One region of the Neobacillus sp. BP17 genome, then DNA from elsewhere that is predicted to be linked to it. Evidence: predicted binding sites of a transcription regulator. Region 1 holds the regulator's gene; each other region holds the start of a gene.
What was found. Region 1 encodes Rex, which represses fermentation and respiration genes when NADH is low (regulators of the CRP and FNR family bind a similar motif). Its sites were predicted from a motif close to TTGTGAAATATTTCACAA; they were not measured.

Region 1 (10,970 bases):
CTTTATTCATTGTTCTGAACATTTCTCCAGTTAAAGCCTTTGGCCCTGAGACTCCGATAAAAATATCCGTATTTTTAATGGCATCTTGTAAGGTGCCCTGTATCCCTCGCAGGTTTGTTTTCACTGCTATTTCTGCCTGCCGATCGTTCATCCACATTTCACCTGGGCAAACAATCCCTTCCAAGCTTACTAACGTAATATCCTTAAAACCGGCAGTTAATAAAAGCTTGGCAATCGCAATCCCAGCAGAACCTGCGCCATTGATGACTACCTTTACCCTATAGATACTTTTCTTAACAATTCTAAGTGCATTTAAAAGGCCAGCCAGTACGACAATTGCTGTCCCATGCTGGTCATCATGAAACACAGGAATGTTTAATTCCTTTTTTAAGCGTTCTTCAATTTCAAAGCATCTTGGAGCAGCGATATCCTCCAAATTGATTCCGCCGAACGTTGGCTCTAATGCTTTGATGATATTGACTATTTCATCGACATTTTTTGTTCCCAAGCAGAGCGGATAAGCATCAATCCCTGCGAATTGTTTAAATAAAACTGCCTTCCCCTCCATTACCGGCATTGCTGCTTCGGGACCAATATCTCCTAACCCTAAGACCGCTGTTCCATCTGTGACAACAGCTACTAAATTACCACGCCCTGTATGCTCAAAAGAAGCCTCACTATTTTTGGCAATAATCTTACATGGCTCCGCTACACCTGGTGTATAGGCTAAACTTAAATCATCTGCATTGTTAACTTCTACCTTACTGACAATACTAATTTTCCCGGCAAGCTTTTTGTGAAGCAGCACGGCCTCTTCTTTGATCATTCTTTCATTCATTCCAACCTTCTCCTTTTGCTCCAACCTAAGTCTAGATGTTAATCTGGGTGACGAAAATCAAATCTATTATTTAAAAAGTCGAGCCGTGACAGATAGCCACAGCCCTTTTGAGGAATTACTAACTTAATAATTTCAGTAAAAGAATAGCCAATATAACGGTTGAGGCGCCGCCAATTCTTGTGGAAACTTGGGCAAATGGCATTAATGACATCCGATTAGATGCCGAAAGAATCGCGACATCCCCCGTACCTCCTAAACCACTATGACAGCCTGTAACAATTGCTGAGTCAACAGGATACATCTTCATCAATTTTCCTACAAAGTAACCCGTAGTAATCATTGCGACTACAACAGAAGCACAAACAACCGCATATCCAGGTGTTACGATCTTAACTACATCCTTAAGCGGAATATAAAGCATCCCTAAACCAACCATTAATGGCCATGTTAAACTTGATGATACAAATTTATATAAGTGATACGCACCTTGTTCCATTTTAGCTGGCATTATCTTAATACTTTTTACTACTGCTGCTGCAATAATCATTAACACTGGTCCAGGAATTCCAAGAAATTTATTTCCAAGTCCACCTAAGATAAAGAAACTGCATGCTATTAACAATCCTGCACCCATAAGTGGGAAATCAACCGGCTTATCAATCGTTGCGGCTTCTGTGATTCCGTCGCCGCCTTTTGTTTTCACTAATACACCATTACCCGTAAGGTGTTTCTTTTTCTCACCTATGCGAGACAAAATACCAGCACAAACGATAGCGACAATATTCCCAATTACAGCGGCGGGGATCAACTGACCAACAAATGTTTCTGAAGATTTTCCGAGAACCTCTGCATAGCCTAATGAAAGAGGCAAAATTCCTTCTCCGATGCCGCCACCGATTATTGGTACAACAATATAGAAAAGTGTGTGTTTCATATCATATCCAAAAAGCAAACCAACAAGGACCCCTACGATAACTGAAGCAATGGTCCCTAAAATAAGCGGGATAAACATTCGTGTGAAACCTTGAATTAAGACTCTGCGATTCATCCCAAGAATACTTCCGACTACTAAAACAGAGATATATAGATAAAGGAAATTTGATGTTTTCATTAATTGCGTAACCGCATTCATTCCAGTTGTGTTAATCACACTAAAATAGACTAATATAGATGGGACCAACAGTGCTAGAATTGCCGGACCCCCAATATCCTTCAAGACCGGAATCTTCATACCAAGGTCACCAAGTAAAATACCCATAACAATAATGATGGCAAATCCGCCAATCATGTCAGCTGGAAGCAATTTATAGACAGCTGAAAAGTAGACAACAGCTGCGATAACGATATAAAGCGGCAGTGGAATAACCCCTATCTTCATACTGCCAATTTTACCTAAAAAACCTTTCTTTTCTTCCTTTTCCCCTGAAACAACCGTAAGCGGTTGCAATTTTCTAACTGGTTCCATAAATTCATCCCCCTATGAAATTTATGTCTATATCATATTCTTGATTGAAACGCTTTCATAGTTTATGTAAATTTAATAAGATTTTTGTAAATAAAAAAAGTAAGCAGTTTTCGGCTGCTTACAAAAAGGCTTTGATTAGATGTTCTTTCATTTGATTATATTCATGCTGGTATACAGGTCTGCCGACAGTACCGTAAATTACCTTCACATCAAGAATTCCGATTTCCTTTAAAAAGTTTAAATACTTACGGACCGATACCCGAGAAATGCCGACCACCTTTACAACGTCCTCTGTTGAAAACGGAGCATTTTTTAATTCCTGAATGGCTTCCCAAATTTGTTTTAAGGTGTCTTTTGTCAGTCCTTTCGGGAGGTCTTCGATAAGAGACTTTTCCTCTCGGTGCAGGATCTGCTGGTCCAGCACGTCTTGATTAATTACATGTTGTGTCTGAATAATCTTTGTTTGGTTCTTATAGTCAACTAACGCTCTGCTAAATCGGTCAAATTCAAAAGGTTTAATTAAATAATCTACAGCTCCGTACCTCAAAGCCTTTTTAATCCGCTCCATGTCTGACGCTGCTGAAATAATAATTACATCGGTCTCTTTCTCATTTTCGCGGAGGTAGGTTAACAGCTCTAAACCTAGTTTCCCCGGCATAAATATATCAAGCAAGATAAGATCGATTTCTAGCTTTTCCAATTTCATAATCGCCTCATCTACAGATGCAGCCATTGCCATCAATTTAAATCCGGGGACCTGCTCAAGATAGCGTTTATTGAATTCAGCCACCATTGGATCGTCATCAACGATCATCACTCGGATCATTTCTGTCCCCCTCCCCATCATATGGTATATACACGGCGAAAACGGTCCCTTTTTCAGGCTTTGATGATAGAATTAAATCCCCGTCCAACTTTTTAACCGCCTGCGAAACGAGATACAATCCTAATCCTCTATTTTCACCTTTTGTGGAGAACCCTTTGTTGAAAATTTGGTTTTGTATTTCTTCACTCATCCCTTTTCCGGTATCTTTTACTTCAATTGTTAAAATATCATCTGCATAATCAAGGGAAACTGTTACTTTTTTGAGTGGACAACCGCTCACAGCCATAATCGCATTATCAATTAAATTACCTAAAATCGTAATCAGTTCATGTGTTATATCAGAATCCTCGGGTTGAGGAATTGGTTGTTCACACAAAACTGATAACTCTGTCCCCGATTCCCTTGCATAACTTAACTTTCCAATTAAAAAGCCTGCTAATACAGGGTCCTTTATTTTTTTGGTCACAAAGCCAATTTCGTTATTGCGATGATTAACCGTTTCATTGATGTATTCAACAACTTTTTCATAATACCCTGTATGGACCATCCCTAAAATAACATGAAGCTTATTCATATATTCATGTGCCTGGGCTCGAAGTGCATCGGCGTAAGTTCTCACTCCAGTCAGTTCTTCGGCGAGTACTTGTATTTCTGTTTTATCGCGAAAAGTTGCAATGGCCCCTACGACCTTATTCCCAACAATAACAGGGACTCGATTAGTTAAAATAGTCATTCCATTTAAATTCTGTTCTTCATCCAATTCAGCTTTACCCGTTTGTAAGAGATCTTTTAAGCGCGTGGTAGACAAATACCTTTCTATATTTACCCCCTTCGGATTATCCGGCAGTCCTGCCTTGTGAAACATCTTTAAAGCAGCTCGGTTGACAAGTGTTATCTTTGACTCTTGATCAACCGCGACTATTCCTTCTCTGACGGATTGAAGCATAGCGCTTCTTTCTTCTAATAATTTTGCGATCGCAAACGGCTCAAGCCCAAGTAAGATTTTTTTGATATATCTAGCTAAAATAACAGCCCCAAGAACACCGATTAATAGGCCGATCAGGGTTCCAATATAGATCCCAGTTCGGCTCTTTTTGACGGCCTTTTCCACATTATCCAGCGAAATCCCAACGGCCACTGCCCCGATTTGTTTCCCTTTTTCGTCCTTAATGGGTGTAAAAGAGCGTAATGAAGGTCCCAGCGATCCCTTTGATATTGACGCATGCTCTCTTCCTTTTAAAACAGGCCCTTCATCTCCACCCCTGAATGGCAACCCTATTTTTTTACTGTCGGGGTGGGATTTTCGAATGGCATTCATATCCATCACGACAATAAAGTAAACATTTGTAACTTTCCTCATTTCATTTGCATAGCTTTGAATGTCCTTTTCATCGCGTTTCCCACTCATCGCCTCAATCACAAGCGGACTATGTGCAACCATGCGAGCTACACTTCTTGCTTGCTCCGCCTGATTCTTTTCCGTCTCTGAAGCAATTCTGGAACTTATAAGTAAATCCGTTATCAACAGCGAAAAAGTAACCACTACACAAACGAAGACAATAATCACTGATTTTAAACTCCATCTGCCCCTTCTCATATTTCCCTCCAGCTGTACCGGGTGTCAGGCACCATCTTGATGCACCCCTTGATGACAATGTAATCATTCAGGTAAGTAAAGTAAACGCAAAAAAGCTGCAAAGCTTGCTATGACAGAACTTTGCAGCCTTGGAAGCTTTCTTTAGCTTATCAGTAATATAGCTCCTGCTAAAATAGGGGTCAGGACCATCGCACTTTTTAAAACGGGCTGAGGTGCAAAGTCCGTAAACTTAGCCCCGACATAAGAACCAATCATGGTTCCTGCCACCACTTCAAATAACAATGGGAAGTTCAAGTATCCTTGAAAATAATAGCCAGCTCCCCCTGCTAAAGCGATGGGCAGAATAACAAGCATGGTTGTACCCACAGATTGTTTAAGCGTAAGTCCCAAGATTAAAAGCAGTCCGATTTGAATGAACGGTGCAGCACCAATCCCAAATGTCCCAGACAACAACCCGGTAACCAAACCGACTAGCGCTGCTTTCTTAATGAGAAGAAGGTTGCTCGGTTCGTCTTTTTTATAGTTTGCCTTAATTTTTTGAACGATAAACAATCGTACGACCAAGATCATAGCTGATAGAAACAACATCCCTGCGGTTAACCAATGCAAGGAATGGATGGGAATCAAACCAGCAAGCTTTGAACCAATAAAGGAAGCAATCGACCCAAAGCCTCCGACAATTAGACCCGTTTTAATCGAAATATTTCCTTGTCGAAAATGACTGTACGCACCTGACAAGGTAGTAAACACCATGGCAGCTAAAGATGTCCCTAACGCTACATGGATGGGAACTCCAAAACCCACTGTTAAAATGGCAATAATAAAGCCAGAACCTCCTGCTCCGACAAATCCTAATAATACCCCAAGTACAAACATAGTCAGCACGATCGCCAACTTCATCCCCTCCAATTGCAAAAACCCTAGATGTCACTCTAGGGAATGTGTGATCTATAATCCCGATAGTAATCGCTTGCAAATAAACTACCTACATCTTAGTCCAGCCCTCAGTATTTTGATAGATTATGTAATTAAAAAAAGCAAGCATACAAAAGAGCTCTCCACAAATATTGTGAAAAGCTCTTAACTAAATTACTATTCTTCTTCCTCTAATTCCACCGTCGGATAATGCTTTAAAAAATAAACAAGCGATTGCAGTTCCACTGCTAAGTCAATATGATGGACTCTAATTTGCGGGGGAACATTTAAGCGTGCTGGCGTAAAGTTTAATATTCCCTTTATATTTGCACTCACAAGTCGATCAGTAATCATCTGTGCAACTGGGGCTGGAACCGTTAATATCGCAACGGATATACCTCCCTCAGATAAAACCTTCTCCAATTCATCCATATGATAAACCGGGACCTCGCGAATTTTTGTTCCCATTTTTTCTGGATCCACATCAAAGGCACATTCTATTTTCGTGTTATTATTCTTTAAAAAATTATAGTTTAAAAATGCCGTGCCCAGATTTCCTACCCCTATTAAAGCAACCTTTGTTAATTCATCCTGGTCCAAGGTTTTACGAAAGAAGGAAATCAAATAATTGACATTATACCCATAACCTTTTTTTCCTAATGCTCCGAAATAAGAAAAATCGCGGCGAATCGTGGCTGAGTCGACCTTTACGGCTTCACTTAGTTCGGCTGATGAAACCCTTTGCTTACCGGAAGAATGCAGGTTTTTAAGAAATCGGTAATAAAGGGGCAGCCGTTTGGCTGTCGCCTGTGGTATTTTCATTGTTTCATTACTCATAATCTCCCACACCCCATGGATAATTTAGTTAAAAATCATTTAACTTTTTCGTTTCTCTTAAAATCACCATTTTTACCGCCTGTTTTTTCGACAAGATATGTAGGGCCAATCACCATACCTTTATCAACTGCTTTACACATATCATAAACCGTTAAAGCGCATGCTGACGCAGCTGTTAACGCTTCCATTTCTACACCTGTATTCCCCTTGGTTTTAACGGCTGCCGATATATTTAAGCGATAATTCTCTTCTGTGTCCTGCTCCCAGGAAAAAGATATATTAACCCCCGTTAAGGGAATCGGATGACACATCGGAATCAAATCCCACGTCTTCTTTGCTGCCATGACCGCAGCTACCTGTGCCACTGCTAAGACATCACCTTTTTTTATCGCGTGATTCGTAATTCTATCGTAAATTTCTTTCCTAACTGTAATACTGGAATGAGCAAGTGCCGTCCGTGCTGTTTCTGGCTTATCACTGACATCGACCATTTTTGCTCGGCCTTCTTCATTAAAATGCGTTAATTCTGCCATATAAATAATCCTCCCTTCAAATCATACACTATTTTTCCTTATCTGTCTGTGAAACTTTGAACGAAATTCAAGGTTTTTGCCGATTTAACACCTTCATCCACCTAATCTGCGCCTCAGTTTATTGCCGATATACGGGGAATAAGGTACACTAAACCTATGTAATAGAGGTGAAAAAGAATGATTTTGTTACAGGTTAATCAACTACAAAAATATTATGGTGCTGACCTAATTTTATCGAATATTAAATTAGAATTACAAACTCGAGACCGTGTGGCTCTAGTTGGTCGCAACGGGGCAGGAAAATCAACATTATTGAAGATTATTGCTGGCCACTTGTCACATGATGGCGGTGAAATCATCAAACCAAAAGAAGTAATGATTGGCTATTTAGCCCAAAATACTGGTTTAGAGTCCACTTTGTCGATATGGGACGAGATGTTGACTGTATTTGAACCGCTGCGTTTAATGGAAAAGTCACTTCGGGCCCTTGAAGAGCAAATGGCCGATCCTAATGTATTTGATGATACTGGAAGATACGAGAGAATCCTAAAAGAGTACGACCATCTTCAAGTGAAATTTAAGGAGCAGGGTGGATATCAATACGAGGCAGAGCTCCGTTCTGTACTCCATGGGTTAAATTTCCCTGATAAATCCTTGATGATATCAAGTTTAAGCGGCGGACAGAAAACGCGTCTTGCCCTTGGTAAACTGCTATTAACTAAGCCCGATATCTTAATATTGGACGAGCCGACCAACCATCTTGATATTGATACCCTGTCCTGGCTGGAGCAATATTTACAAAGTTATCACGGGGCCATTTTGATTGTTTCCCATGACCGCTATTTTTTAGATAAGGTGGTTACGCAGGTATATGAAGTGTCCCGTAAGCAAATCCAACGATTCACAGGCAACTATAGTTCCTACCTAGATCAAAAAGCGGCCAATTATGAGCGTGATTTAAAGCTTTTTGAAAAGCAACAGCAAGAGGTGGCAGATCTTCAGGATTTTATCAACCGGAATTTGGCACGTGCATCAACGACCAAACGAGCCCAAAGCCGCCGCAAAAAGTTAGAGAAGATGGAACTGATGGACCGCCCCTTAGGAGATGAAAAATCGGCAAACTTCTCGTTTGAAATTGAAAAACAAAGCGGCAATGACGTGTTAACGGTCGATTCCCTTGCTGTCGGTTATCAGGGCGAAAAGGTCTCAGAAGCCATTTCTTTTCGTGCCTATAAAGGAGAAAGCATTGCCTTAGTTGGCCCAAATGGAATTGGTAAATCAACCTTATTAAAAACAATTATTAAAAAGCTTCCTGCCCTAGACGGAACCATTCTCTATGGAACAAACCTTTCCATCGGATATTACGATCAGGAACAGGCTGAATTAACTTCCAATAAGCGTGTTTTGAATGAACTCTGGGATGATTACCCGTTAAAAAACGAAAAAGAGATTCGAACGGTTCTTGGTAATTTCTTATTTTCCGGTGATGATGTCTTAAAAATTGTCTCCACTTTAAGCGGCGGGGAGAAAGCTCGACTTGCTTTAGCTAAGCTGATGTTGGAAAAAGCCAATGTTCTAATTTTAGATGAGCCCACCAACCATTTGGATTTAGATAGCAAGGAAGTTCTTGAGAATGCATTAATCGATTACCCTGGCACAATTCTTTTTGTCTCCCATGACAGGTATTTTATTAACCGAATTGCCACAAAGGTCTTGGAACTGAGCCGCCATGGCAGTACAGAGTATTTAGGGGATTATGATTATTATGTAGAGAAGAAATTGGAGCAGGAGGAGCTTGCTGCCCTGGCGCTGGCGGATCTTCAAAAAGGGTCTGCGCAAATGGAAGCATTTGAGAAAAATACTTATCAACAGGATAAGGAAAGCAAGAAACAAGAGCGTCAGCGAAAACGAAAATTAGAAGAAGTGGAACAAAGAATTGAAGAACTGGAAGAGCAAATTCAGGAATTCGAACAGCAGTTATGTGATCCAGATATCTTTCAAAATCATGAAAGAGTATTAGAAATCAACCTAAAAAATGAAAAAGCCAAGGCTGAACTCGAGCAACTAATGGAAGCATGGGCGGAATTGGCAGAGTAAAAACCGAGCAGTGCTCGGTTTTTTCTTTTTAATAAGACATATATCGACAACATTCGATATAAACACTTTTTTAAAAAATTATTCACTTTTCCACAAGCTTATTCACATTGTAAACAGAGTATTCCCAATGATTTTTTTAGTTTTCCACAATATCCACAATAATTACCCCACTTATCCACATTATACACAGAAAACAATCCACTTATCCACATTTAAGATTATTTTGATGGAAGTTCAAAAATTCTTATCAACAAAAAAACTCTTCTTATCCAGAAGAGTTTCTAATTATATAATTCAATATCTAATCCAGGATTGGCGTTTAACGTCAAATTTGCTCGAATTCCCTTTTCAAACATCACACTTCCAGCAGCAGCGATCATTGCTGCATTATCTGTACATAGTGATAATGGCGGGATGACTAATTCAATCCCAGGTTTCTTTGAAAAAACCTTCTCTAACGCCTGTCTAAGTCCTTTATTCGCTGCAACCCCGCCCGCTACCAATACTTGCTCTACGCCGTATTCTGTGACCGCTCTTTCTGTTTTTGTGACTAAAACTTCAATGACGCTTTCTTGAAAACTTGCAGCTAGGTCTTCAGGGGCAATCACCTCACCGCGTTGCTCCGCATTATGGACCGTATTAATAACTGCGGATTTTAAACCACTAAAACTAAAATCATAGGAGCCTTCCTCCAGCCATGCCCGAGGTAAGTTAATCGTCGGATTTCCAGACTGAGCCAGGCGGTCAATATGAGGGCCGCCAGGGTACGGCATATTTAATGTGCGGGCTACCTTATCGTAGGCTTCCCCTGCAGCATCATCTCTAGTTTCCCCAATCACTTCAAAATGGCCATGTTCCTTCATATACACCAGTTCTGTATGCCCGCCAGAAACGACAAGAGCGAGGAGCGGGAATTTCATTTCGGTTACCAGCCGATTTGCATAAATATGGCCGGCAATATGGTGAACAGGAACGAGTGGTTTGTTCTCAGCAAAAGCTAATGCTTTCGCGGCATTTACCCCAATTAAAAGGGCACCGACCAGTCCAGGGCCCTCTGTGACAGCAATCGCATCAATCTCAGCAAACAAAATATTAGCTTGCTTTAAGGCTTCCTCGGTAACAATAGTGATTTGTTCAACATGGTGGCGGGAAGCAATCTCTGGCACAACACCACCAAAACGTTTATGACTTTCAATTTGAGATGCCACAACATTTGCCACAATCTCACGGCCGTTTTTAATGATTGCGACAGCCGTTTCATCACAACTTGTTTCAATTCCCATAATCCATTGATCTTTTATCATAAATTTACCCACATCACTAAACCATCTTCCTGATTATCTGAATAATAATTTTTACGGATTCCTCCATTTTGAAAGCCTAGCTTTCGATAAAGAGACTGTGCCACATGATTGGTCACACGTACTTCAAGTGTCATGGTCTTTGCTCCCATCTCCCGGGCTACTGACATCATTTTTTGCAATATAGCTTCCCCCAGCTTCCGGCCCCTATATTCAGGCAAGATTGCTACATTCGTCACATGGGCCTCGTCAATGACAATCCACGCTCCGCAGTATCCAAGAATTTTATTATTTTCTTCTAAAACGATATAAACAGCAAATCGATTATTGTGCAATTCATTATAGAAAGCTTCACGACTCCATGGGGTCGTAAAAGATGCATGCTCTACTTCCAAGATCTGATCAATATCCTCTTCCCTCATATTACGAAAAACAAATGAATCTACCATAACTCTCTATTCCTATCCATTTCATATTTTTCCTTTCGCTTCTAACCATTTCGCTTCAGCCTCAGCTAAACGAATATAATTTGGGACAAAAGAATGTATGTCCTCTCCAGGT
Region 2 (10,970 bases), 1.3 Mb from region 1:
GATTAACACCGGATTATTCTTTGTTTTTCTTGATAATATCCTAATGACATTTCGGATTTCAGAATCACGTCCAATAACAGGATCCACTTTTCCTTCTCTAACTTCTGCAACAAGATCCCGTCCATATTTTTTTAAGGCATCGTATCCTGCTTCGGGATTTTGTGATGTCACTCTTTGATTCCCCCTTATATCTTTTATCGCTTGTAAAACATGCTCTGGCTGCTTTCCTAAAGCTCGTAATATCTTTCGTATTTCTGTGTCATCTGAATAAGCCGCAGCTAACAGAATATGCTCGACAGATAAATATTCATCTGAAAATTTTTGCATATATTCTTCAGCTTTTACAAGTAACTTTTGCAGCCTTGCTGTAATATATAGTTTTCCTTGTTCAACACCACTGCCTGTAACCACTGGTTTTTTTGACAGAGATTCCATAAGGTTCTTTTTGGTTCTTTCAGAAGATACTCCCGCTCTCTCTAATATGCTAGAAATGAGGCTATCTTCATGCTCCATTAACGAGATAAATAAATGAGGTTCATCAATCTCTTGATGATTTTTCTTTACCGCTACCGATTGGGCATCCATCATTCCTTTCTGTAACCGTTCTGTCATTCGATTCATATCCATTTTTCAACACCCTCTTTGACCAAGTTTGACCTTTATTTTTATTATAAAACAATCCCGTCTAAAAAGGAAATTTTCACGGTTTAGATAATACAGTCTTTAGTCCAGAGTTACACAAAAGAAAAAGCCACCCAATGGATGACCTTTTCTGTATTAAATTTATGGTTTTCTCTGATATGTCCAAACTCGTTCATCATTGGAAGTCTCTGGGAAGGCATCCCCTGCTTTTAACTTGATCTTTTTCGGATTATTGACATTGCTTCCCGTATCTCCCACTTCAATATAAACACCATTATTAGGTGCTTTACTTCCAGATTTAAACTGGCGATTTTGACCCATTCTTTTTCCCTCCTTTTCTTCACATTGTTATTATTTCCGTTTCAGGCTCTGTCATTATTGGCATTTCTTACAAATTCCTATACTAATCGACATTATTTCCTAAGAAATAAACAAAGTCGGCACGAAGTTATGACGATTGTATGAACTTATTACTCATTTATTGCTAATTATTCTTTGTTAACAATATAATTATAGTATTATCTTGTAAATATAACCTTGACTGTCAATTTTTTAGACAAATTTTCGTACCTTTAAAGGTGGTTATGAGTATGCAGTCAGTAAGAGAAATACCGGTAACACTGTCCCATCTTTTTGATACAGTTCACCATATAAAGAAAGTTGAAAAAGGGAATTTTTTATTTCAAGAAGGATCTACTGCTGATGAATTGTACATAGTACAAAGTGGAATTCTTCAAATCAGCAAAATCATTCCTGACGGAAGGGAGCTCACTCTGAGAATGTGCTCGAGTGGTGATTTTGTCGGTGAATTAAATTTATTCTCTCCTTCTTCCAGATATTTATTAAGTGCTCGTGTCGTTGAGAGTGGAGAGGTAGCCGTTATTATGAAAGACACACTTGAAGAAAGGCTATCACAAAACCAATCACTTTCATTTGAGTTCATTAAGTGGATGAGCCAACAATACCGAAAGACCCAAACAAAGTTCCGTGATTTGGTTCTTCACGGTAAAAAAGGGGCTTTGTACTCCACACTTATTCGAATTACCAATAGTTATGGTATCAAGACCAATAAAGGAATACTAATCGAGCTGCCGCTTACCAATCAAGAGTTGGCTAATTTTTGCGGTACTTCACGGGAAGTTGTCAATCGCTTGTTAAGCGATTTACGAAAGAACGGAATTGTATCCATTGAAAAGGGCATGATTACCATTCATGATTTAGACTATTTAAAAAGGGAAATCGATTGTGAGGACTGTCCAATAGAAATCTGTAAAGTGGATTAGGAATTCTTTTGATTTTGTCCATGCTAATGGGCCTGTTGATTTCCACTCCAGGTGCTTCGCTCCAATCAACAGGGGTCAATCAACATTAAAGATTATTGTACCCAAAAAAGGCTATCGAAGGTTTTTCGATAGCCTTTTTTGGTCATTTGACCGATTTTTTTATGTTAATATGCTTAGTTGGATGGCTGATATCGTAAAGAATACTGCTGAATTAATGATTTCGTAAATGCCAATTTGTTTTGGGGATAAGGACCTGCCGTAAAAAACAATCGCTCTTAGTAAACTAGGGATATATGCTAAGGCAACAATCCAGACACCAAAACCGAAGCAAGAAATGACTAACACAATATGGTAAAACCATGAAATCCATTTAAATTGAGTGTTCTTCTTTTCCCTAATCATTGTTTTTACATAAAAGGTACAACCAACAAAAAATAGGACCGATATTAAAAAGGTGAAAACAAGTGTCTCGAAATTTATTTCTCCATCTGTTAAAAAACTGCTTGCTAATCCGGCAATTGAAAAGGCAAAAACCGCACTGAGATCATTCATAAACGCCCGGTCTTGATTCTTTGAAGTATAAATAGCATTAATTATAAAAAACGGCAGCATCAGAAGGCCAAAATATATTATTGTCGGTCTTTCCAACAAAGGAAAAAGTAAAAATAGCAGCGAGGGAATCATGTATAAAAGAGTCCATTTAGTATAAAAAGTGAGTTTTTTCCTTTTACATAAAAGGAGCATCGGATAGGTTGCCAAGTACAATAAGAGCCAGCCGATGAAAAACGGGATATGTTGCCAAATAAATCCTCCATTAATAACACCAAGCCAAAAAGGGATGATTAGCATTGCCCATGCACCATGTTGTTTCGGTAAAAATAACTTCATTATTTTCACTCCTTTATCCTAACTAGCCTAAATATAAGCTAGCTAAGTAAAAAAATATGTGAAACACATCACATATTTCCCAAAAAAAGAAGGCTATCGCCTTCTCTTTGTGACATTTTCTTAACTATTTTGATCTATTTTTTGTACAAGTTCTTGAAGTAATTTAAAAGTCCAAGTTATCGCCCTTTTATCATCAATATGAAAACAAGGAATATTGGTTTTCAACGTGATTACCTTTTCCATTTTATCTTTCCAGTATACAATAGCAGTAATATTGGAAACGCTTTTTAATAAAGAAAAGTCATTTTCATCTCTTAATAACAGCAACTTTGGAAAAGCCTCTAGTTTGTAGCCTTCGATTAAAATCACATCTGGCTGAAAAAACTTCATCAATTCTATCTGGTCTTCAAGTGAATAATAATGGTTCTCGGCTTGGAGGAGCAAACTTCCATCTCCTTCGACGATTGATGCAATTGCTCCTGCCTTTACATGTTTTTCTGTATCTTTCAGAGGTAGATAGTCTGGTCTGCCACCATGTCCGTGGTGCTTTATGGTAACTGTTTTTACCCCATTTTCTGTTAAAAGATTAATCAACTTTGTAGTGATTGTTGTCTTTCCACTATTTTGATACCCGACCACTTGAAAGATGACAGGAGTTACCAAGGCCATTCACTGCCAACTTGATCTTCAAGCAGCAGGACATCTACTTCACTGCCAGCAGCATAGCCTCTGGTTCCGCCCGGAAGAATCATCAAGGAATTAGCTCCAGAAAGGCTCATAATGATGTTAGACTTGTCCAGCCCACTCGGTGTTGTCTTAAGTCTTCCCGCATCGATAAATGTTGAACTTCGAACAAACCTAGTGAATGGATTTGCTTTAGGAAAATCCACCTCTAAAAGAGCTTTTTCAATTCGAAGATGCGGTTTTTCTGAAAATAGCATTCTTCGGATGATGGGACGGGCAAACAATTCGAACCCTACATAACATGCTGATGGATTTCCCGAAAGCCCAAATAGAAGTTTGCGATGATACTGTGCCACCGTCGTCACACTTCCAGGCCGCATGGCAACTTTATTAAAGAAAACCTCCGCACCAAGCTTTTCATAAATAGCAGGCAGATAATCAAAATCACCCACTGAAACCCCGCCGGTTGTAATTAACAAGTCAACATCGTTTAATGCATTTTTCACTGCTTCAAAGCAAGTTTCAAACTCATCCGGAAGTTTGCCTAAATAGCGGACAATCCCTCCTGCTCTTTCTATTTGCGCTGCAATCATATGGGAATTACTGTTTCGAATTTTCCCAGGAACTAGGGGCTCGTTCACCTCTAATAATTCCGTGCCTGTGGCAAATAAACCTACAAGAGGTTTTTTTGCTACGGCTACACGGTCATATCCAAATGTCGCAAGCATGGCTTGTATCCCTGGATTGATCAACGTCCCTTTTCTTACCAAAATTTCTCCTTGCCTAGCATCCTCTCCACTGAATGAAACATTATCGCCTTTTTTAAAGCTGCGTTTAATTGACATATAGGGAATTCCATTCTTTTCGTACCCCTGTGTAAGTTCGAACATAACCACTGCATCTGTACCCTCAGGCATCATCGCTCCAGTCATAATTCTTACAGCTTGGAATGCACCAATTACTTTTTTTGAAACCATGCCAGCACCAATATGATCGACAACTTCAAACTCAACAATATTCGTTTGTGAGGCATCACAGGTATCGATAGACCTGACAGCAAATCCATCGTAGGGAGCCCGATCAAAATGAGGAACATCACTTGTCGCTATTAAATCCTCAGATAAAAAGCGGCCATAGCTTTCATTTATTGAAATCTGTTCGGTTACACCCGGTAATTGGTATTCCATAATTTTTTGGACAGCTTCCCCAACGGGTATTGGTTTTCTTCTTTCAAACAAAATCATCAACTCCTGCCTTAACCATATTTATTTTTGATATGTATCATTATCATTGAATAATCTTCATTATAAGCTTATTAGAAACTTAGAAACATATCAAATGTCACAATTCAAAGGAATTCAGACATAAAAATGTAAATCATATCGAATGTGTGATTTAGGTCACCTAATTTTTTGCTTTTTTACATTATGATTAACGTAGATTTACTCAACAGGATTTTTTTAAGGAGGAATATACGATGAGTTTCACTATTACTGCAAATTCATTAGTTAAAGATATTGTAAATGAATTACCAAAAACAAGTGACGTGTTTAAAAAGAACAGGATTGATTTTTGCTGTGGAGGGAACATTCCACTAGCAACTGCTGTTTCTCAAAATAATCTTAATCTCGATACTTTATTAGAGGAATTAAAAGAAGTATTTGAAACATATGAAAATGCCGAAAAAGACGTTGAAGTTTGGACTAACTCTGATTCAACTACAATTATTAATCATGTCATCTCCAATTACCATCGTGTATCAGAAGAGGAACTAACGATGCTTAGTCCGTATGTAACAAAAGTATCACGTGTACACGGTGATAACCACCCCGAATTATTACAGGTGAATGAACTCTTTTATGAATTTAAAAAAGAATTGATGGAACATATGGCAAAAGAGGAAGCTGTTGTATTTCCTTTAATTAAGCAGCTAGCCGATGGAACGGTTGAGAACCGAGAAGAAGCTATTCAAATGATTGTTGAATTAGAAAAAGAACATGACCATGCCGGAGAAATTTTAAGGAAAATTCGTGCTGTTACATCTGACTTTACTCTTCCTTTGGATGCTTGTGGTACGTATCGTCTTGTTTATGCCCGTTTAGAAGCATTAGAAGGATTAACTTTTATGCATGTACATCTTGAAAACAACATTCTATTTCCTAGATATATTTAATGATAAAAACAGCCTGTATCCCAGGCTGTTTTTCATTTGAAAAAACTCTCTTCTGATGAAGAGAGTTTAACCGCCAATATAAGACATTTCTATTTTTTTACGATTTTTGTACGTTTCGGCAGTTCTTTCGTCTGAATATCGATCATCTCGAGCATTCCAAATCGCAGTTACTCGTTCCCGGATTTCTGCATCAGTGGCACCATTTCTCATAAAGTTACGAATATCATGCCCATTCCCATTAAACAAACATGTAAAAATCTGACCATTCGCTGATAAACGAGATCGTGTACAACTTGTGCAAAAAGATTCAGACACAGAAGTAATGAATCCCACATTCACATCTTTATCTTTATAACGATATAGTTTCGCCACTTCCCCATAATAGGCAGGGTCTACTGGCTCGAGCTCAAATCGTTCTTTTAATAGATAATAAATCTGTTTCTTAGTAATGACATCATCCATTTTCCAGCCATTTGTAGAGCCAACATCCATATATTCGATATAACGCAACTCCAGTCCATTCTCTTTGCAATATTCTGCCATAGGAATGATTTCAGTATCATTCAAGCCTTTCTTTACAACCATATTAATTTTGACCCCAAGCCCAGCTTGTTTGGCAGCTTCAATGCCCTCCAATACAGGTCCAGTGGCTACCCCGCGCCCGTTAATTTCCCCAAACAATTCATCATTTAAAGTATCAAGGCTGACATTAACGCGTTTAAGACCGGCATTCTTTAACTCTTTTGCCAATTTTGGCAAGAGTACACCGTTTGTCGTTAATCCGATATCATGTAAATCCTCAATTGCGGATAATTTCTTAACAAGAATAGGTAAATCTTTCCGAAGAAGAGGCTCCCCTCCTGTTAAACGAATTTTTTCCACTCCCAAACTTACAAATATTTTCGCAAGGCGTTCAATCTCTTCATATGACAGCAAAGCGCTTTTTGGAAGAAATTCAAAATCAGGCCCGAATTGGTCTGCTGGCATACAGTACTGGCAGCGGAAATTGCATCGATCGATTACAGAAATCCTTAAGTCATGCAAGGGTCTATTTAATTTATCTTTAATAATGGTTTTTTCCATTAATCTCAACTCCATTATTTTTAAGGAACCTGTTTTTAGTGTATCAGTCATTCGTAGAAAAGACTGTTACATTATTCACTATGACAATACTTATAATTGTATAAGTCTTATCTTAGCAGAAGTTTGCCTATCTAGAAATACTTTAGGTCCTTATAAGTTTTCACTATATTGTCATTGTTTACTTCTATTTTATGCCTTCTAATAGGATAAAATATTATTAACAAACAAATCATGAAGATTTCAAAATAGATGGTTATTAAAATGATGCGTAGAGGTGAAACCGATGACAATACCAATGAAACCAACTCATTCCATTGAAATAAAAGAATTACTTAGATTTGCAGATCGGAAATTTAAAAGTGAAAGAGGAAGCTTTTTATTTCAAGAAGGAATGGTTGCTGAAGAACTTTATATTATCATTTCTGGAAAAGTTCAAATTAGTAAAATCACATCAGATGGTCGTGAACTTTCGTTAAGAATTTGTGGAGAAAATGATATTTGCGGAGAATTAACCCTATTTACGGATAATCCTAGGTATTTATTGAGTGCAATGGTTCTTGAAGAAGGAGAAGTTGCTGCAATAAAAAAAGATGTCATTGAAAGCGAAATTTTTCAAAATAGTAAACTTGCCTTTGAATTCATGAAATGGATGAGTGATCATTTCCGTAAAACGCAAACAAAGTTTCGCGATCTTGTCCTAAATGGGAAACGAGGGGCACTATTTTCAACTCTTATCCGAATGACAAATAGTTATGGTATTCAAAAAGATAACGGAATTCTAATTGATCTTCCGCTTACAAACCAAGAACTGGCTAATTTCTGCGGTACATCCCGTGAAAGTACAAACCGGATTCTAAGTGAACTAAAAAAGGATAAAATCATTTCTGTTAAAAAAGGAAAAATATCCATTTTGGATTTACAATACTTAAAAAATGAAATCGATTGTGAAAATTGTTCGGCAGTCTATTGCAATATTGAATAGTATGGCATGCCGTCTTTTTTTATTTTCCATAACATTACATACAAGGCTGTCTCATTATAATGGGCCAGCCTTGTCCTATTTATCTAATTATCCTGAACTTGCTTCTCTCTTAATGCTTTTGGAATATAAACGCAGAATGGCTCGCTTTCTAGATAATCTCCTGTCATCGCATAGGCCCTTGACCTTGACCCTCCGCACACATGACGGAATTCACAAACACCGCATTTTCCTTTAAAGAGGTCAGGGTTCCTTAGTGATTTAAATATTGGTGATTCACGGTAAATTTCTGCCAAGGGGGTTTCACGAATATTCCCCGCTTTCACTGGTAATAGTCCACTTGGATATACATCTCCAATATGGGAGATAAAAACAAAACCGTTACCATCATTAACACCTTTTGGAGCCCGTCCCAATCCGTCAATGGAACCTGTTAATCCTTTTTCTGTTAAAGCACTTAAATACTCGATATCATCGGTTGTTTCTTTCGCTTCACGCATTTTCTGTTGAATCACAACCCGTCGGTAGTGCATTGCCTCTGTCGTTTTGATATCAAAAGAAACGCGCTTACTTAAATCGTATAACCATCTGAAAACTTTTTCATGTTGAACAGAAGAAATCATATCCGATTCTTGACCTCTTCCTGTTGGAACTAGGAAAAAGACACTCCAAAGCACACAGCCTAATTCCTCTACCATTTTTGCCATTTCATCAAGATAGTCAATATTGTAACGGGAAATTACCGTATTAATTTGAATAGGTAATCCTACTTCATGCAAATATTTTATTTTTTCCATGGTAAGGTCGAAGGAACCTGCCGTTCCCCTAAAATGATCATGAATCTCGGCTTTAGGACCATCGATACTAAATGCCCAACGTGCTAGACCGACTTCTTTCGCCTTTTCAATAGCTTCTTTGGTTACATTCGGTGTCGCACTTGGCGTCATTGATACCCGTACACCTTTTTCAACTGCATATTTTGCAATTTCAAAAACATCTTCTCTCATCAACGGGTCCCCGCCTGTAAAAACAAGCATTGGATTGTTCATTTCATATATTTGATCAATTAAATTTTTTCCTTCTTCTAACGATAATTCACGTGGATCTCTTCTATACTGGGCATCCGCACGGCAGTGCAGGCACTTTAATTGGCAAGCTCTAGTGAGTTCCCAAATAACGATAAATGGGTCTTTATTAAAATCTCGGCTAAAATTCATATTGAATATGCCTCCTAATACTGGCTTTTAATCAGATAGCCTTATTAAAATGTATTATAAAGGTGGTTATGTTCGAAAAAAGTGAACTTTCTCACATTCCAAGCAAATAAATATGTCTAAAAAATGAAGAATAAAAAAACAGCAGAAAATTCTGCTGTTTTCTAGCGAATACCTAAGGCAATTTTCGCATAACGTGACATCATATCTTTATTCCAAGGAGGATTGAAAACAATATTTACTTCAACCTCTTTTATTTCTGGGATATCAGCCAATGCTCGTTTAACTTGGTCCACAATCGTACCCGCAAGCGGGCAGCCCATTGATGTTAATGTCATCGTAATGGTTACGTTCCCTTCTTCATCCATTTCCGTATCATATACTAACCCTAAGTTTACGATATCTACTCCTAGTTCAGGGTCAATAACTAACTCTAACGCACCCAATATATTCTCTTTTAGTTCTTCATTCATTTTTCTTTCACTCCTCAAATGTCTTTGACCTAAAATTATTATAGCAAATATCTTTGATATCATTAAAATTGAGACTTCATAAAAAAAAGTATATAGTTTTTTTATACCTTTTGGTGTGAATTTTTTTACAGTTTCGTTATAAACTTGTTAACATAGTGAATATAGAAATAATAAGGGTCCTTGGAGTATGAAAATTCTTTATTAGCAGTGTATCATGAATATAAAATTTTTCCTAAAGCACCATTTATATTAGCGATGAAATTAATATTAGAAGGAGTTCTTATGGCAAATAGACACTTAATTGCATTAGATTTAGATGGAACTTTATTGAAAGATGATAAGACGATATCTTTAAAAACAAAAGAAATTATTAAAAAGGCAAGAGAATTAGGTCATATCGTCATGATTGCAACGGGGCGGCCTTTTCGTTCCTGCGAGATGTACTATCGTGAATTGAATTTAGACACACCGATTGTTAATTTTAATGGTGCGTTTATGCATTACCCCGGAAAGCCAAACTGGGGCTATCACCAACCACTAGATATCAAGGTTGCACATGAAATTGTTGAAGCGTGTAGGAGCTTTCATTTTCATAATATTATCGCTGAAGTAATTGATGATGTGTATTTCCACTATCATGATGAAAAGCTTTTAGACATTTTTAATTTTGGAAATCCTAACATTACTACCGGAGATTTAGCAGATTATTTAAAGGAATCACCAACAAGTTTGTTAATTCATACAGATGAAGATCAGTTAAAAACCATTCGCGATCATTTATCTGCAGTCCATGCGGAAGTGATTGATCACCGTAGTTGGGCAGCACCTTGGCATGTGGTTGAGATTATTAAAGTTGGCTTAAACAAGGCTGTCGGGCTAAAAAAAGCGTCTGATTACTTTAGCATTCCTGCTGAGCGGGTTATTGCGTTTGGCGACGAAGACAACGACTTAGAAATGCTTGAATATGCCGGTCACGGAATTGCGATGGGAAATGCCATTGATAAGGTAAAAAACATTGCCAATCATGTTACCTTAAGCAATGAAGAAGATGGAGTGGGTAAATATTTGGCAGATTTGTTAAATATAAAATTTTAACCCCCTTCGCCATTGTTTACCTAAATGAACAGCCCCATTTTGGTACATACTATTTTTTGAGGCAGCGATGCTGTTTCAAAAAGAAGCCTTGAGCATATTGGAGGGATTCGAATGGGTAAACGAAACAAATCAAAACGCTTTGTCCAGCAAGGAGCGGATACGGTCAGTAAACATGCGGAACGTATTCCCTATCACATGACCTATGCTGAAGCGGAAGCTCAGAAGATGGCCAATGTGCAAGAATCCTCGCTTGGAGGAATATAATCATGGGAAACCAATTGTTCCAAGAAGCACGAAGATTTGTTGAAATGGCAAACTCAGCCAACCCTGCTGAACTTGATTCTGCTGTGGCGAAAGCGAAAAATGCATTAAGTTCTGCTTATGCAAATTCCACTGTAGCAGAGCAGGCACAGCTCCAACAAATGCAACAAGAGCTTGATCAATTGTCTTAACAAG
Region 3 (10,970 bases), 2.1 Mb from region 1:
AATGAATGAAACATGGCGGTGCATGTGCACCGCCATTACTTTATATACATTCATTGTCGATCCATTCGTCTAAGCGGATAATGCTTTGTTTGGCTCGTTCATATTCAATCGTCCGATAATGATGCATTCCGCCCTCTTCTTCATCCTTTTCATCGGCCCATTTAACAATTTGCTGTAATGGCGTTCGAACAATATCGTTGGATGGCAAAAATGAGTCGGTATGAAACAAAATAGCAAGTGCGATTGTCTTGGCTTTGATTGGATTCTCCCCAAGGCGAATCAAGAGCTTATGAGCCCTTTCCGCCCCTTTGATTGGGTGAATATCATTTTGTTTGTATAAGTCATAATCCCATTTTCCATTTTTATACCATGTATAATGACCCATGTCATGAAGGAGTCCTGCTTTTGCAGCAATGTCCACATCCAGTTGATGATCCTTCCCAAGTTGAAAAGCATGGTAGGCAACCGCAATCGCATGGGCAAGACCTGAACGATTCAAATATTTTTGGGCAATATGATGTTCAAATATATTCAATAAGGTAACGTCTCTCATGCGATCTCTCCTAACTTTTTTAAAATAATATATTTTATTTATTATATGCTAACAATTGGTGCATGGCTATTTTTTTATTATTAGGCTGTGTTAAACTAGTCTGTTGATTTCCGTTCCAGGCACTTCGCTTTCCGCGGGCGTGCCGGGGAGCCTCCTCAGCGCTTTTAGCGCCTGCGGGGTCTCCCCTGCCCCGTACTCCCGCAGGAGTCTTCGTGCCTGGAACGAAGGTCAACAGAGTACCAAAATCTACATTATTCTTTAACACAGCCTATTATTAAAAAGCAGCAAGCATGTAAATGCCTGCTGCTGCCTATAACCAAATTATTTTAACGCTTGGACTTCCGATAGCCTTGATCCTGTGCTTCTTTTTCTGAACAGAACCAGACGATATTGTCTGTGGTGGATTCGTAAAAACTACCACCAGGTACATGATAAATATGGGAATTAGCATTCCCTTTAATTTTCCCTTTACAATCCAAGTTAGTTTCTTGATCATCATTTGGGTTTTTTTCATAACTTTTTCCAGATGATGTGTTTGGATTTGACTTTTTTTCATCAGCGCTCTTAGTATTATCAGTGCTATAACCATCCTCTTGGGCATAATTTTCAATGGACCAAATGCCTATACCCTTTTTTTGTGCTTTCTTTTGGATCGCATAAAATTCATCAACATATTGAGTATTGGGTGCATAGATATAGGCTACTCGTGCAAGTCCTTCCTCAAGCAGCATTTCATTAAACATTTTTCCATTTACATAAATATAAGCAAGTAACCGACCATATTTATCCCGTCCCTCACCAATTCCAGGTTCTATTTCGACTTTTGTACCGACAGCGAGAATCTTCTTAGTATACTCAGACGCTTCCGGTCCAAATGGTTGAACACCTAATCGGGGGTGGTGTGTCTCTGGTGTATCCACACAGAGCATTCTGACCTTTCGACGGTCCCATTAAGATTAATCTCAACGGTATCCCCATCGACATTCTTTACAATGGTAGCAGGAAGCAATTTCTTATGAGCAGTTTTCTGCTCTGGGACTTCTAATTGAGAAGGTGAAGAATCACTCGTTTCATTCGTATTCACTTCTTTATTCTTTATAGGAGAAGTCGGTTTTGTGTCATTCTTATCCTTTAAGGTTTCGCTATCATTACATCCAGTGAGAATAATAGCGATAATGACGAGTAATGAAATGATTAATTGGTAAAGTTTCTTGTACATCGCAAGTTCCCCTTAATGTTATTTCCTATAATTTTTGCAGCAAAAGAAAAAGAGAGAAGTATCGCTTCTTCTCTCTTTAACAGTGTTATTCACCTGATGTCTCAGTGTCACCTTTTGGACCTAAATATTCATAATCGTTAGGGTTAATTGGTGTGTAACCTTCTGGCTTATAGAAACGTAGTAAGTCTTTGTAAACAATCTCATCAGACATATTAAGTTCCATATTGACTTTGCTATCTACATCCTTACATGTAGTATTATCCTCTAATAATTCACCCGTTGCAGAAGAATAGCATTTCTCATTAATCTGGATGGCATTTGAAGTTACAAAATCACCATTTCTAAATAATGCCCAATTACGGTGTTGTTTAGAAAGTAAATCTGAACCAAATTCCATATAATCTTTCGTATCTATACCTAATAAATGAAGAACGGTTGGACGAACGTCGACTTCCCCGCCAACTTGGTGTTGTATACCGCCTTTCACACCAGGTACATGAATAAATAATGGAACACGCTGTAATTTTGCATTAATTGCAGGAGTGATTTCGTCTACACCCATAACCTTTGCCATTGCATCGTTATGGTTTTCAGAAATGCCGTAATGGTCACCATACATAACAATAATGGTATTATCATACAAACCGTTTGCTTTTAAATCATTAAAGAATTGCTCGAACGCCTGATCCATATAGTTTGCCGATTGGAAATATTGGTTTACAACCGTATCTCCATAATCACCAGCAGGAAAATTTGTATCCTCTGGATCCATTTCAAAAGGAAAATGATTGGACAATGAAATGAACTTTGTATAGAACGGCTGCTTTAAGCTTTCAAGTAATGGGATAGATTCCTTAAAGAAAGGCTTATCTTTCATTCCATAGTTTTTTGTATTTTCATCTGACATGCTATAGTACTCTGCATCAAAGAATTTATCATAGCCAAAAGCTTTATAGATCACATTTCGATTCCAGAATGTTTTATAGTTACCATGTAATACTGCAGAACTATATCCTTGTCCTTTTAAAATCGATGGCATAGCTTGATACGTGTTTTGGGCTTTGTTAACAAAAACTGCACCTTGTGCCATTGGATAAAGTGAGTTTTCCATTAAGAATTCGGCATCCGATGTTTTTCCTTGACCTGTTTGATGATAGAAATTATCAAAATAGAAGGTATTTTTATCATGTGTCAATGAATTTAAAAATGGTGTTACTTCTTGTCCGTTAGGCATTTTATAATTAATCATAAAACTTTGAAAGGATTCCATAGAAATATAAATTACATTCATACCCTTAGCTTTACCAAAGTATTTTGGGTTTGGGGCAGCATAATTTGCTTTACGGTAGTTCTCCACATCTGTAATATCACTGCTATCAGCCAACGCACGCTGACTAGAGGACTTAATATTTTGGATAACATCATAGATAGTAAAGTTGTACGCCCCAAGGTATTTTACTAAATAATTTCGGTCAAAAGATCGTGACAGTAGTTGTGGACGATCCTTTTCCGCTAAACCTAAATTAAATAGAAAAGTAGTGATTGAAAATAATAGAACAATTTTATAGGTTTTTCTGTTCGATACCGTTACTTTTTTGAAGACTGTTAATGCTAATGCAATTAATATAAACATGTCTGTAAAATAAAAAATATCAAAAGGAGACATTAACGAAAGTGCACTGTCACCAAGCTGACCAGCATTCGTTTTGGTTTGCATCAACACTGGCACCGTAATGAAATCATTAAAGAAGCGATAATAGGCGATATTCGCATACAATAAGAATGATAAAAGGAAGTTAATTAAAATCATAATTAACTTTGAACGCTTCTTAAACAGCAGTGCTATACCAAAGAAGAAAAGTGCTGAACTTAAAGGATTTATCAAAAGTAGAAACTTTTGTAAATTATTTTCAATACCTAAGTTAAATTCAATTTGATATGCTGCATATGTTTTGATCCAAAATAAAACAACTGCAGCCGCAAAAAATGTAATATGACTATTTTTTAATGTTTTAGGTAGTCTAATTTTATTCATTTAAAAATTTCTCCCCTCACTTACCAATTAAGCTCCGGTAAACGAACCTCAATTACTATATCACATTTCTTCTCAAAATAAAAACAAAAATCATGTTATATCTTCCAATTCTTATCAACATAAATCTACATTATTTGCTGATACCTTAGCCATTTTTAAATTGGTCATTTCTATTTCTATGTTATTTATTTGTTGGACATGACTATTTTCAGGTCCTCATTTATATAAGACGAATAAGTCTTATTTTAGTTTCAAATTTTTATTTAATACGTGATACGTTCCATTAAGTTTCCATTTCTACATATATTAAACCTGAATGAATTTGGGAGCAATATGAATTTAGCCTTATCTTGTACAAAAAAGGAGCAATGTTTACTTGAATGAACTTTGTAAACATTGGAAAGTATATACACAGAGGAAAGAAGAAAATTTAGAAGGAGAATCCGATGCCCAGAATAAGGCCTGACTTTACAAAGAGCCCATATTTTGTTGATGAACCAGGAAATTGGCATTTAAAGCCTGGTGCACCGAAGGAAATGCAGATAGAACTCAATCATTATCTAAATAGCCTGGAAGAGGTTGATGAGCCAGGAACGATCAATGGTGTACATATTGACTACCCTTAGAATGAAAAATTGCCCACTAAATAATAGAAGAATGCGAATGAAAACCTTTTTGAATTACCTAATAAATGACTAGGAGTGAATCACATGCATATTAACCGAGTTAAGCAGATTTTGTCTTCTTCAGCAGATATCGAAGTCAAGTATAATGGTGCATCAGTATGGATTGATCAATTAAATGAAGACGGGCATACTGCCACAGTTCATTTACGCGGTCCATTGGAAGAACGATCAACTGTTGACATTGGAGAGTTAGTAGAAGAATAAATTTTTTGGTGAGTGGTGTGAAATCAAATAACGATTTTTTTATACACAATAAAAAGGCAGGATAGGATTCCTGCCTTACTCCATGTTTTGGATACTATGCTTTGCTAATAATTGTAGAGTCATGTCATCCATCGGAGGATTATGAAGTCCGGCTCTTACATCCCGATAATATCTTTGCAATGGATTACTTAATGAAAGACTTTTTGCTCCCACGATACGCATGGCTAAGTCAACAATTTCAATAGCTAGATTGGTCACAGTTAATTTAGCTGCCCCTAAATGAGCGCCCATTTTTTCTCTATCCTCAGTGTTTGAAGAATCCCACTGTTTAGACGCCCCATATAAAAAGTACTCGGACTGCATGACCTTTAGTTCCATCTCACCCAGTTTTTGTTGTACATTTGGTAAATCGATGATCGGCCCTACGATACTATTAGGAGAATACTCCTTTGCAAATTGAATAGCATAAGTTTGGGCGGCTTTTGCTATACCAAGATAACAAGCTGGTATATGTAAGAGCCATCCATTCACTTTTCTTCCTGTGGTACTAAACTCTTCGACAAGATTTTCAGCTTCCACAAAACAATCCTCAAGAATTAAGTCATGACTGCCTGTCCCTCTTAAAGAGATACTGTCCCATGTTTCTTCAATCATTATCCCTTTTGACGTTCGAGGGATTAGAAAATTTGCCACTTCATCTGTATCTTTAATGGTCGCACTAACGATAAAGTAATCAAGGACAGGAGACATCGTCGTAAACGTTTTTCTTCCATTAATATTCCAGCCACTCTTACACTTTTCCGCTGTTGTTTCCGGTCTTCCACCCCGAGTAGGACTACCTGTTTTCGGTTCGCTTTGAGCACTATTTATTAATGCACCTTTCTTCACCTGTTCACAAATTTCCTTAAAGACAGGCTCCTTCCATGAGTTTTTTTCATTGAGATTCATGATAATGCCCATATGCCATCCGATGGAAAGAGCAGTTGCCCCATCACCTTCGGCTATCTTTTCTTGGAGTCGAATGAGTTCGTAAAGTGCAATTTCCTGTCCGCCATACCTAGAGGGGACAGTTAATGTAGTGTATCCAGAATTTTTAAGGTCCAGAATATTTGCATAAGGAAAGGCGCCCTCAATGTCTATTTGATGTGCACGCATTTTAAACTGTTTCGAAAGGCTACTCATAAGTTCAATTCGTTCATCCAATGTTCGTTTTTCAAGAAAATTCATTATCTATCTCTCCCATTAAAAATATTTGTGTCAAATGTGTGTCATACCTCACTGAAAGTCAAATGCTCGTTGTTCTATAATACAAGAAGAAAAATCTTCCATGCCTATGAACATATTTCTTAATATATAACGTAAGATTGAGGAAATAATAAGATGGCATGGGAATTAAAGGAGGATTTTATGAAACAAGGATCAAAACAACTTTTTATACAAACTGGAAGCCTTGTAGCTGGTTTTATGGTTTGGGTACTTATATCATCACTTATGCCTTTTATAAAAGTAGATATTCAACTTACTTCCTCACAAATTGCATGGGCAACTGCTGTCCCTGTTATCCTTGGCTCACTTCTCCGTGTGCCGATTGGCTATTGGACAAATCGCTATGGTGCTCGACTTTTATTTACAATTAGTTTCATTATACTACTTATTCCTATTGCATTGTTAAGCTATGCAAATTCCTTGAGTACGCTTATCATTGGCGGGTTATTACTTGGGATTGGAGGTGCAGTCTTTTCTGTTGGTGTAACTTCTCTTCCAAAATATTATGAGAAATCAAAGCATGGGTTTATTAATGGAATATACGGAGCAGGTAATATTGGAACCGCCATTACTTCCTTTTCAGCACCTGTTCTTGCTACCGCATATGGTTGGAGAAATACGATAAAAATCTATCTGCTCGTCGTGCTTCTCTTTGCCCTTTTAAATTTTATATTAGGGGATAGAAAGGAACGAAAAGTAAACATTTCCTTACCTGACCAAATCAAAGAGGTGTATAAAAATCCTAAACTATGGTTTTTAAGTTTATTTTATTTTATCACGTTTGGTTCCTTCGTAGCCTTCACCATTTATTTACCATCGTTCTTAGTCAATCACTTTCAATTGGATAAAGTGGATGCAGGACTTCGAACAGCCGGTTTTATTGCCTTAGCCACAATTTTTAGACCAATAGGGGGATGGTTAGGCGATAAAATTAATCCGTTTCTTATTTTAATGGCTGTTTTCTTTAGCCTAACTTTTGCAGGATTTCTATTGTCATTTACTCCCTCGCTGCCAATTTATTCATTTGGCTGCTTATTAGTTGCTTTCTTTGCAGGGATTGGAAATGGGGCGATCTTTAAATTAGTCCCATTATATTTTTCAAAGCAAGCTGGAATTGTGAATGGTATTGTTTCAGCCATGGGGGGACTTGGTGGTTTTTTCCCTCCAGTTATTCTTACCATACTTTTTAATTGGACTGGACATTATGCTATAGGGTTCATGTCCCTCTCGGAGTTTTCTTTAGCAAGTCTGGTTATAGTAGTTTGGCTATATTACCAAGATAAGTTAGATATTTCTGCTAAGATTGTTAATCATGCTTTAGACGGTATTTGTGTAACCGATGTTCACGGAATCATTCAAAGTGTAAATCCTGCATTTACGAAAATTACCGGATATAGTCAGGCCGAAGTCGTAGGTAAAACCCCAAGTGTACTTCAATCCGGGGAACATGGGCATGAATTTTACAATCAAATGTGGGAGAGTCTAAAGACCAATGGCGTTTGGGAAGGGTACATTTGGAATAAACGTAAAAATAATGAAATTTACAGAGAATGGCTTACCATTACGGCCATTAAAGATGACGTTGGAGAAACAAAAAACTATGTAGGTATGTTTTATGAGGATAATGAAAAATCCTAAATAAGCATAACAAAAGGAGACCTTCCGTGTGTGGAAGGTCTCCTTTCGTTATGCTTAGGATCAAATTATTACAACTTTTTGTCATCCGCCTTGAGTTCACAGTTCGTTCACCATTTTTGTGACGTACGTCACAAATTTCATGTTACCATCTGATTTATATTAATAACACAAACACAAATACTTTGAAAATAAAAATTAAAGCACTTTAGGGGGAATAAATAATGGCCCGAATTAATTACTGGAACCCAGAAGATGAAAAGTTCTGGAAAGCAGAAGGAAAAAAACATGCACGTCGAAATTTATGGATTTCCGTACCATCATTGATGATCGCATTTATTGTCTGGCAAATTTGGTCCGTGGTTGCTGTTAGGCTTAACGACATTGGCTTCCATTTTACTGAAGAACAACTCTTTACACTTGCAGCTGTGCCTGGTTTGGTTGGTGCAACACTTCGTTTTGTTTATACATTCGCTGTTGGCTCAATTGGTGGTAAGAACTGGACTGTGATTTCAACAGCTGTCTTAGCCATTCCTGCGATTGGAATCGGTTTTGCAGTTCAGAATCCGGAGACACCATTTTCAATCATGTTGTTACTAGCAGCTCTTTGTGGTCTTGGCGGTGGAAATTTCTCATCCTCTTCAGCGAATATTAGCTTTTTCTTTCCCAAGAAAGAAAAAGGAACAGCACTTGGTATTAATGGTGGTTTAGGTAACATGGGGGTATCTGTTGTTCAATTTGTTACACCGTTAATTGTTACTTCAGGAACTTTTGCACTAGTCGGCAGCAATCAAGTGTTAGCAAATGGTGAGAAAGTTTGGTTACAAAATGCAGCATTTATCTGGGTTATTCCAATTGTAATTTTAACAATACTAGCTATGTTTAAAATGGATAATGTTCCTGGTGCAAAACAATCTGTAGCGGATCAATTTGTCATCGTAAAACGTAAACACACTTGGATAATGACAGCTCTTTATATAGCAACATTTGGTTCATTCATTGGCTATTCAGCGGCTTTCCCGCTCCTTTTAAGATCACAATTTCCTGAGCATATTTCACTTGCCTTCCTTGGAGCCTTAGTAGCAGCGGCGGCAAGACCTGTAGGCGGCTGGTTGGCTGACAAACTCGGTGGTGCAAAGGTGACCTCATATGTTTTAGTTATCATGGGAATTGGCGCAGCGGGGGTTATTTACTTCCTAAATGGCAAACAGTTTGCTGGATTCTTAGTAGCTTTCTTAGTACTTTTCATTGCTTCTGGAATTGGTTCAGGTTCAACGTTCCAAATGATTCCTAACCTGTTTATTCCGAAAGAAGCCGCACCAGTTATTGGCTTTTCAGCAGCATTTGCAGCTTATGGATCATTCTTTATACCAAAGTTATTCGGATGGTCAGTTAACGCTACTGGCACACCAGTTACTGCTTTTTACTTCTTTATCGGTTTTTATGTTATATCCTTTGTGCTTAACTGGTATTTTTATCAAAGGAAAGCAACTGCAGCTAAAGCTCTTACACAGCAAGTCGGGTAATCCCGGCTTGTTTTTTATATAATAAAGACGCAGTTACAAAACTGCGTCTACAATAGTTTATTTAGATTTTTTCAATTGCAACTGCGCATGCTTTGTATTCGGCGGTTCCTGAAATAGGGTCGTATTCATTTAATGTTAATACATTTGTTGGTGTCTCACTCCAGTGAAAACTCATAAAGACTAAGCCTGGTACCACCTGTTCTGTAACCTTTGCCTTTACCTCAAGTTCCCCTCTTCGTGAACGAACCCTGACCACTTCTCCATCAATAATTCCTAGAGCTGCTGCATCAGAAGGAGAGATATCTAGGGTCTCTTCCGTTTGTTTCACCTTTACACCCGAAGCATAATGACGAGTCTGAGAATGGGTATTATAAGATTCATAGCGACGGCCTGTCGTTAGTGTAAATGGATAGTCATGATCTGGTAACTCTAACGGAGCTGTGTAATCTACCGGAACAAATGGTGATTTTTTCGTTGGCACTTCATGCTGATGGAACCTCTCATGCATGATAAAAGTTCCAGGATGACTTTCGTCCGGACATGGATAGTGGATGCTATACTCTTTTTCGAGCCTCTCGTAAGAGATACCACCATACATCTCCCAAGCAAGTTTCCTTACTTCATCCCAAATCTCTTCACTATTTTTATAGGTTATCGGATAACCCATAATTGTGGATAATTCACAAAGGATTTCCCAATCCTCTTTCACATTTGGATGTGCCTCAATTGCTTTGCGAACCCTTTGAATTCTTCGATCTGTGTTGGTATAAGTACCGTCTACTTCTCCCCATGAACGAGCTGGTAAAACAACATCTGCCATTTTGGCTGTTTCGGTCATGAAAATATCTTGAACAACTAACAAATCTAATTTCTCAAGCAATTTTTTCGTATGGTTCATATGAACATCGGCAAGTAGAGGATTTTCACCAATAATATATAGTGCCTTTAGTTCACCCATTTCTAAGCGGTCAAATGTACGCGTTTGTGTATCGCCTGCTTGCGGATTTAATTCGACTCTCCATTCTTTTTCATATCGGCTACGGAATTCGTCATTTGCTAAACTCATTGCTCCAGCTAATTGGTTTGGCAGGCATCCCATATCCCCAGCACCTTGGACATTGTTCTGGCCCCTTAATGGCATAATTCCAGTTCCTGGTTTTCCAATATTTCCGGTTAATAAAGCAAGATTGGCGATATCAAATACATTATTAACACCACAGTGATGCTCTGTAATACCAAGTGTATATGCTATCATTGAACAGCTTGCTGAAGCATACTCCCTAGCTGTAGCGACAATATCTTCTGATTGCAAACCAGTAATGCTTGCAGCAAATTCAGGAGTATATGGTTCAACTTGTTTTTCAAGTTTCTCAAAGTCGACCGTAAATTGTTTAATAAACTCAGGATTATATAAGCCTTCTTTCAGGATAATTCGAATAAATGCATTGATCAGTGCAATATCTGTACCGACATTAATTTGCAGATGACGGTGCGCAACTTTCACCATATCTATCCTTCTTGGATCAATAACGATTATTTTCAGGCCGGCTTTTGCCGCCTTTTTAATGCGATTAGCGATAATTGGATGTGCCTCTGTTGTATTCGACCCCATTAAAAGCAGCACCTCTGCCCGCTCAAAATCTTCCAGAGTATTTGTTGGGAAACCGCTTCCAAAAACAGTTGCCAGACCGGCAACGCTAGGAGCGTGTCAGGTTCGATTGCAGCCATCAATATTATTACTCTGGATGACCGTTCTCATGAATTTTTGTGTTATATAATTGGATTCATTTGTACTCCGTGCACAAGCAAACATAGATATTGCATTTGGTCCCCATGATGTTTTGAT

Region 2: a site for Rex is predicted at 9,029-9,046, ahead of AC4QJR_RS07115 (TIGR04053 family radical SAM/SPASM domain-containing protein). Genes of this name have one in related genera too.
Region 3: a site for Rex is predicted at 7,718-7,735, ahead of AC4QJR_RS18655 (NarK family nitrate/nitrite MFS transporter). Genes of this name have one in related genera too.

What each region holds. Positions count from the first base shown of each region.
Region 1 covers NZ_CM184198.1:234,727-245,696, reverse strand. The annotation lists gene AC4QJR_RS01335 (NAD(P)-dependent malic enzyme) at 1-838, opposite strand, end outside; gene AC4QJR_RS01330 (2-hydroxycarboxylate transporter family protein) at 957-2,303, opposite strand; gene AC4QJR_RS01325 (response regulator) at 2,422-3,129, opposite strand; gene dcuS (DcuS/MalK family sensor histidine kinase) at 3,107-4,726, opposite strand; gene AC4QJR_RS01315 (sulfite exporter TauE/SafE family protein) at 4,868-5,620, opposite strand; gene AC4QJR_RS01310 (redox-sensing transcriptional repressor Rex) at 5,819-6,478, opposite strand; gene moaC (cyclic pyranopterin monophosphate synthase MoaC) at 6,514-7,011, opposite strand; gene AC4QJR_RS01300 (ABC transporter ATP-binding protein) at 7,189-9,108, shown strand; gene tsaD (tRNA (adenosine(37)-N6)-threonylcarbamoyltransferase complex transferase subunit TsaD) at 9,390-10,412, opposite strand; gene rimI (ribosomal protein S18-alanine N-acetyltransferase) at 10,409-10,858, opposite strand; gene tsaB (tRNA (adenosine(37)-N6)-threonylcarbamoyltransferase complex dimerization subunit type 1 TsaB) at 10,880-10,970, opposite strand, start outside.
Region 2 covers NZ_CM184198.1:1,486,299-1,497,268, reverse strand. The annotation lists gene clpB (ATP-dependent chaperone ClpB) at 1-627, opposite strand, end outside; gene AC4QJR_RS07155 (YjzC family protein) at 784-963, opposite strand; gene AC4QJR_RS07150 (Crp/Fnr family transcriptional regulator) at 1,233-1,925, shown strand; gene AC4QJR_RS07145 (YwiC-like family protein) at 2,085-2,813, opposite strand; gene mobB (molybdopterin-guanine dinucleotide biosynthesis protein B) at 2,934-3,482, opposite strand; gene AC4QJR_RS07135 (molybdopterin molybdotransferase MoeA) at 3,470-4,735, opposite strand; gene ric (iron-sulfur cluster repair di-iron protein) at 4,975-5,670, shown strand; gene moaA (GTP 3',8-cyclase MoaA) at 5,737-6,753, opposite strand; gene AC4QJR_RS07120 (Crp/Fnr family transcriptional regulator) at 7,037-7,735, shown strand; gene AC4QJR_RS07115 (TIGR04053 family radical SAM/SPASM domain-containing protein) at 7,819-8,949, opposite strand; gene AC4QJR_RS07110 (metal-sulfur cluster assembly factor) at 9,111-9,419, opposite strand; gene AC4QJR_RS07105 (Cof-type HAD-IIB family hydrolase) at 9,702-10,514, shown strand; gene AC4QJR_RS07100 (hypothetical protein) at 10,626-10,778, shown strand; gene AC4QJR_RS07095 (DUF3813 domain-containing protein) at 10,781-10,966, shown strand.
Region 3 covers NZ_CM184198.1:3,846,770-3,857,739, forward strand. The annotation lists gene AC4QJR_RS18610 (hypothetical protein) at 1-1, shown strand, start outside; gene AC4QJR_RS18615 (HD domain-containing protein) at 41-553, opposite strand; gene AC4QJR_RS18620 (thermonuclease family protein) at 880-1,473, opposite strand; gene AC4QJR_RS18625 (hypothetical protein) at 1,440-1,772, opposite strand; gene ltaS (lipoteichoic acid synthase) at 1,858-3,807, opposite strand; gene AC4QJR_RS18635 (hypothetical protein) at 4,254-4,433, shown strand; gene AC4QJR_RS18640 (H-type small acid-soluble spore protein) at 4,518-4,697, shown strand; gene AC4QJR_RS18645 (acyl-CoA dehydrogenase family protein) at 4,773-5,924, opposite strand; gene AC4QJR_RS18650 (nitrate/nitrite transporter) at 6,105-7,601, shown strand; gene AC4QJR_RS18655 (NarK family nitrate/nitrite MFS transporter) at 7,823-9,124, shown strand; gene fdhF (formate dehydrogenase subunit alpha) at 9,186-10,970, opposite strand, start outside.